Regions from separate parts of the Amycolatopsis sp. NPDC049252 genome, predicted to be linked through region 1. Evidence: riboswitches for the same ligand, from Rfam matches in the RefSeq annotation. Region 1 holds a riboswitch; the other holds the start of a gene.
What was found. A riboswitch is a leader RNA that binds a small molecule or an ion and turns the genes downstream of it on or off. The one in region 1 is predicted to bind thiamine pyrophosphate.
Positions count from the first base shown of each region.

Region 2: another riboswitch for thiamine pyrophosphate. It lies ahead of ACGFMK_RS25495 (thiamine ABC transporter substrate binding subunit); the one in region 1 lies ahead of thiC (phosphomethylpyrimidine synthase ThiC).

Region 1 covers NZ_JBICSQ010000001.1:404,034-407,233, forward strand. The annotation lists gene ACGFMK_RS02010 (glycoside hydrolase family 15 protein) at 1-731, opposite strand, end outside; gene ACGFMK_RS02015 (S1C family serine protease) at 928-1,839, shown strand; TPP riboswitch at 1,890-2,014, shown strand; gene thiC (phosphomethylpyrimidine synthase ThiC) at 2,008-3,200, shown strand, end outside.
Region 2 covers NZ_JBICSQ010000025.1:83,672-86,871, reverse strand. The annotation lists gene ACGFMK_RS25500 (ABC transporter permease) at 1-502, opposite strand, end outside; gene ACGFMK_RS25495 (thiamine ABC transporter substrate binding subunit) at 613-1,662, opposite strand; TPP riboswitch at 1,684-1,793, opposite strand; gene ACGFMK_RS25490 (4a-hydroxytetrahydrobiopterin dehydratase) at 1,826-2,110, shown strand; gene ACGFMK_RS25485 (winged helix-turn-helix transcriptional regulator) at 2,521-2,889, opposite strand; gene ACGFMK_RS25480 (DUF1330 domain-containing protein) at 2,897-3,190, opposite strand; gene ACGFMK_RS25475 (hypothetical protein) at 3,187-3,200, opposite strand, start outside.

The DNA of each region.
Region 1 (3,200 bases):
CGGGTGCGCACGCCGTCGGCCGCGGTCTGCCCGGTGAGCACTACGTTGCCGTGGCCGGCGGTGTCGTAGGTCGCGAGCTTGAACGTCTTCGCGAGCTGGGTGCCGCCGTCGGACGCGCCCGCGTAACCGACGCTCGTGCGCGTGAAGCCGGGCTTGGCGGTGAGGGCGGCGGCGTTGGTGGCGTCCGACGCGGTGAGCGCGTCCCCCTTGCGCGCGGCCGAGTCGTCGGAGCCGTCGTTGGTCAGGTCCGGGTCGGCGACCGCGTAGAGCTGGTACGGCCGGCCGGTGAGCGACTGGAAGTCGACGTCCACCAGCACGGTCGTCGCGGCCGGGTCGGTGACGTAGGTCTTGCGCAGCCGCCACCGGTGCTGGTCATCGGTGATGGTCTGCTCGTAGGTGAGGCTGTCGTCGTCGGTCCGCCGGACCTGCTGCGACTTGGTCGTGTTGCCGGCGACGGCGAAGCTGCGCCCGTCGGTGACGACGAAGTCCATCGAGCGGACGCTGGGCGTGGACAGGTCCGGGTAGTAGACCTCGGACAGCTGGCCGCCCTGGAGCGTGAACCAGACGTTGCTGCCGCGATCGTGGGCCGTGCCGAAGCCGGTCTTGTTCGCGGGTAGCCAGCTGGGATGGACGCCGGGCGCGCCGGGAGCCTCCCCCTGCGCCGCCGCGGTCGCCGGTATCAGGCCGGTGACCAGCAGCCCGGCAAGGGCCGAGACCATGAGTTTGCGCATATCAACCCCACAGTGATGTCGCCTCTGCACCGTTACAGAAGCGACAGGCAGTGTCTCGCCGATCCTTCACCGGCGCATGGTCCGAATCGGTGAACCACTGACCGTCACTGGTCCGGGGTTCTCGACCAGCGAACGGACTTCCCGCGGTAACCGGCGCACACTTGAAGTATCTGCAACGGTGTAATCGAGGTACTTCATGGACGAGGCGATGGACGCCTATTCGCGCGCGGTCAGCACGGTCGCCAAGACCGTCACCCCGCACGTCGCCGGGGTTCAGCTCGGGCGCGGCAGCGGCTCCGCGGTCGTCTTCGCCGACGACGGTTACCTGCTGACGAACGCGCACGTCGTCGACGGCGAACGACAAGGCGTCGCGACCTTCGCCGACGGCAGCGAGGCACGCTTCGACGTCGTCGGTGCCGATCCGCTGTCCGACCTCGCCGTGCTGCGGGCGCGTGACGAGACGCCGTCCGCCGCCGTGCTCGGGGACGCCGACAACCTGGTCGTCGGGCAGCTCGTCGTCGCGATCGGCAGCCCGCTCGGCTTCTCCGGCTCGGTCACCGCGGGGGTCGTCAGCGCGCTCGGCCGGGCGCTCCCGGTGCGCCACGGCCGCGCCGGCCGGGTGATCGAGGACGTCATCCAGACCGACGCCGCGCTCAACCCGGGCAACTCCGGCGGCGCGCTCGCCGACTCCGCCGGCCGCGTCGTCGGGGTCAACACCGCGGTCGCCGGGGTCGGGCTCGGGCTCGCCGTGCCGATCAACTCGACGACGCGGCGGATCATCAACACCCTCGTCGTCGAAGGCCGGGTGCGGCGCGCGTACCTCGGCGTTGTCGGCGTGCCCGCGCCACTGCCCGACGACATCGCCGAGCGGACCGGGCAGGAGGCCGGGCTGCGGGTGCGCGAAGTGGTCTCCGGCGGGCCCGCCGAGCGCGCCGGGCTGCGGGCGGGCGACCTCGTGCTGACCGTCGGCCGCACCCGCGTCTCGGACGCGCAGGGCATCCAGCGGCAGCTGTTCGCCGAAGTGATCGGCACCCCGCTGCCGATCACCGTGCTGCGCAACGGAGCCATGGTCGACGTCTACGCCACACCCGCCGAACTGGTCGGGTGAGGTGACCGGACTTGAGTCTCACGCCCCGGCGTGGCATGGTCGGTGGCACAACACCACAACGCGGGAGCTCGCGCCATGGCGGGCTGAGAGGGTGACTGGGGATTTGTCCCAGGTGTCACCGACCGCATGAACCTGACCGGGTAATGCCGGCGTAGGGAGTGAAAGTCGTTGACAACGCTGGAGAACAAGCACGTCTCCGTCACCACGGGTCCGATCACCGGATCGCACAAGGTGTACCACCAGACCGAATCCGGACTGCGTGTTCCCGCCCGCCGGATCGACCTCTCCAACGGGGAACACTTCGACGTCTACGACACTTCGGGCCCGTACACGGATCCGGAAGCCACCATCGACGTCCACAGTGGACTGCACCGGCTGCGGGCCGGCTGGGCCGACGGCCGGGAGCACAACACGCAGCTCGGCTGGGCCAAACAAGGCGTCGTCACCAGGGAAATGGAGTACATCGCGGCGCGCGAGCGCGTCGAACCGGAGTTCGTGCGCGCCGAGGTCGCGAGCGGCCGCGCGGTGATCCCGGTCAACCGCAGGCACCCCGAGTCCGAGCCAATGATCATCGGCAAGAACTTCCTGGTGAAGATCAACGCCAACATGGGCAACTCGGCCGTCTGGTCGTCGGTCGAGGAAGAGGTCGACAAGATGGTGTGGGCCACCCGCTGGGGTGCCGACACCATCATGGACCTCTCCACCGGCAAGCGGATCCACGAGACGCGCGAGTGGATCATCCGCAACTCGCCGGTGCCGGTCGGCACCGTGCCGATCTACCAGGCGCTCGAAAAGGTCGACGGAGAACCGGAAAAGCTGTCGTGGGAGGTCTACCGCGACACCATCGTCGAGCAGTGCGAGCAAGGTGTCGACTACGTCACCGTGCACGCCGGCGTGCTGCTGCGCTACATCCCGCTGACCGCGCGGCGCGTCACCGGCATCGTCAGCCGCGGCGGCTCGATCATGGCCGCGTGGTGCCTCGCGCACCACCAGGAGTCCTTTTTGTACACCCACTTCGAGGAACTCTGCGAGCTGCTGCGCCAGTACGACGTCACGTTCTCCCTGGGCGACGGCCTGCGGCCGGGCTCGATCGCCGACGCCAACGACCGCGCGCAGTTCGCCGAGCTGGAGACCCTTGGTGAGCTGACCCACATCGCGCGCTCGCACGACGTCCAGGTGATGATCGAAGGCCCTGGCCACGTGCCGATGCACAAGATCAAGGAGAACGTCGAGCTCGAAGAACGGCTCTGCGGCGAGGCACCGTTCTACACCCTCGGTCCGCTCACGACGGACATCGCGCCGGCCTACGACCACATCACCTCGGCCATCGGCGCGGCGCAGATCGGCTGGTACGGCACGGC
Region 2 (3,200 bases), on a different contig from region 1:
CGGCCGCGGCGGACGCGATCGCGGGCGCCAGCGCGGGCAGCGTCACCGACCGGAAGGCCCGCCACGGCGACGCGCCCAGCGCCCGCGCGGCGTCGGTGGTCCGCGAGTCCAGCCGGGCCCACAGCCCGGCGACGGTCCGCGCGACGACGGCGACGTTGAAGAACGCGTTGGCCAGCACGATCGGCAGCACCCCGCCGTCCGGCCACAGCGCGCGGAACGCCAGCCCGACCACGACGGTCGGCAGCACGAACGGCACCAGCACGAGCGTCCGGACCAGGCCGACGCCCGGCAATTTCACCCGCGCCAGCAGGAACGCCACCGGCAGCCCGGCCAGCACCGCGACGACCGTCGAGCCGGCCGCGGTGGCCACCGTGAAGGCGGCCAGCTGCCACGTCTGCGCCTCGCCCAGCACGATGTCGAGCCCGCCCGCGGCGAACCCGCGGCCGATGATCGCCAGCACCGGCCAGGCGAAGAACACCACCAGGAAACCGATCGGCGCCACGCCGAGCAATGCCAGGCCGAGGCCGCGAGCCGTCCGAGGTGGGGTTACGACTGCTGCTTTTCGGGGGCTCCGGGTGGCGGAGCCCCCGGACCGGGGCGGAGGCCCGGATGTCACTGCACGAGCGTGCGCCATTCGCCGATCCACTTCTCACGCCCGGCCTGCACCTGGTCCGGGGTCAGCGCCTGCGGTTTCTGCGGCAGCGGCGCGACCTGCGCCCAGCCCGCCGGCAGGTCGACCCCCTGGCGCGTCGGGTAGACGTACATGTTGGCCGCCACGGTCGCCTGGAACTGCTGCGAGAGCAGGAAGTCGACGACCTTGCGCGCGTTCTCCTCCTGCTTGCCGCCGGCCAGCACCCCGGCGTACTCGACCTGTCGGTAGCAGGTGTCGAGCAGCGCCTTCGTCCGTGGCTTCCCGTCGTCACCGACCTCGGCGGCCGGCGACGACGCGTACGACACGACGATCGGCCGCGGCCCCTTGCCGGACGAGCCCGAGAAGTCCTTCGTGTAGGCCTCTTCCCAGCCGCTGACCACCTTGAGCCCGTTGGCCTTCAGCTTAGTCCAGTAGTCCTTCCAGCCGGCTTCGCCGTACTTGGCCACCGTGCCGAGCAGGAAAGCGAGCCCGGGTGACGCCGTCGCCGGGTCCTCGGCGACCAGCAGGTCCTTGTACTTCGGGTCGGCCAGGTCGTCGTACGACTCCGGCGCCGGGATCCCCTTGGCGGTGAAGTAGTTCGTGTCGACGTTGACGCAGACGTCACCGACGTCGACCGCGGACAGCCGGTGCTCCGGGTCGACGGCGTAGCGCTGCGGCCCGCGGTCGGCCTCCGGGCTGGTGTAGGGCTCGAAGACGCCCTCGGCGAGCGCACGCGAGGCGAAGGTCGAGTCGACGCCGTACGCGACGTCGCCGACCGGGTTCGCCTTGGTCAGCACGAGCTTGTTGGTCAGCGAACCGGCGTCGCCCTGCTTGAGCACGGAGATCTTGATGCCCGACTGCTGCTGGAAGGCGTCGAGCACCTCCTGCGGCGCCAGGAAGGAGTCGTGCGTCACGAGGGTGACGGTGGGCGTCTGCTTCGCGTCACCGGAACCGTCCGACAGCGAGCACGCCGCTGTGACGACGCCGACGACGGTGATGGCCGTCGCGGCGCGAACAGCACTGCGTTTCATCTACCCTCCTGCACTTCGCCGGACGAGGAGGGAAAGCCCTCCCTTCGCCGGCATGATCCGGGATCAGGTGCTAACGGTCGCGGGTCACCCCGCCTCTCAGCCCGGCTCACCGGACTCCCGTGGCAACCGTGCAGCGTAGTCCAGGACGTTGGACGATGGAGGCATGACGGAAATCTTGAGCGACGACGAAGCCGACCGGGCCCTGCTCCACGGCTGGGTCCGCACGGGCAAGGTCATCCGGCGCGAGGTGGAGCTCCCGAGCTTCCCGAAGGCGATCGAGGTGGTGGACCGCGTCGCGGTGCTGGCCGAGGCCGCCGACCACCACCCGGACATCGACATCCGCTGGCGCACGCTGACCTTCCACCTCAGCACGCATTCGGCCGGTGGCCTGACGGAGAAGGACTTCGCGCTGGCCAAGCAGATCAACGAGACCCTCGACGGACTGTGATCCCGGCTACTCTGAGTGCACGAAAGCCCGCGTTCGGCGTCTCTCGGTAAAGGACTTCGGACTCGAGAGGCAGAAATGACGCAGGCGATCGTGGTCGGCACAGTGGCATTCGCGACGATGGTGGCGGCGGCCGGCGGGGTGCTCTGGTTCACCGTCCGCAGCCACCGTCACTCGGACGGCTGAGTGCCGTTTCCGCTGGTCAGCAGCATGATCGGGTGAGCTTCGTCACAGCTGTTAACACTCGGCATGGTCAACGCGCTGAACCCGCGGAAGCATCGGCCCGCCCGTAGGGAAATCGCCATGAACAGCACCCCCGCCACCGCCGCCCTGACCGCCACCCAGCGCGCCTGGATCAACGCCCTCGCGCCCGCGGTCGTCCTGATCGCGATCGCGCTGATGGGCCTCCTCGGCTAGTCCGCCCGGTCGTAGGCCTGCCGGGCTTCGAGCAGGCTCGGCAGGTACTCCTCGGCCCATTCGCGGCAGCGTTCCATGGGCTCGAACAGCGTCCGGCCCAGGTCGGTCAGCGCGTACTCGACGCGCGGCGGGTTCTCGTCGTAGGACTTGCGGGTGATCATCCCGTCGCGCTCCAGGGACCGCAGCGTCTCGGTGAGCACCTTCGGACTGACGTTTCGAAGCGGCACCCGCAGCTCGGAGAAGCGGCGTGGCCCGTCCTTCAGGCAGATGACCACCATCCCGCCCCACTTGTCCCCGATCCGGAACGGCGTTTCGGCGGACGGGCATTGCGGCGCGAAGAGATCAGCGGTCAGCGGCTCCACCAAGCCGACGTTAGGCCACGCCGTCGACGAGCAGCAACCGCCGCCGCAGCGCGGTCTTACTGAGCTCCAGTGCCTCGGCGTACTCGGCGGAGGCGTACCAGCGTTCGGCGGTCTTCCGGTCGGGGAACTCGACGACGACCACACGCTGGCGTTCGTCGAAAGTGCCTTCGAGGACCGCGGGCGCCGCGCCCCGGACGACGTAGCGCCCGTCGTACCGGGCGATCGATTCCTGGGCGAGTTCGCGGTACCGCTGTCCGTGCACTTCGTCGAGGATTTCGACCTCGGAGATGACGTAGACGCTCACGACTCCGAGG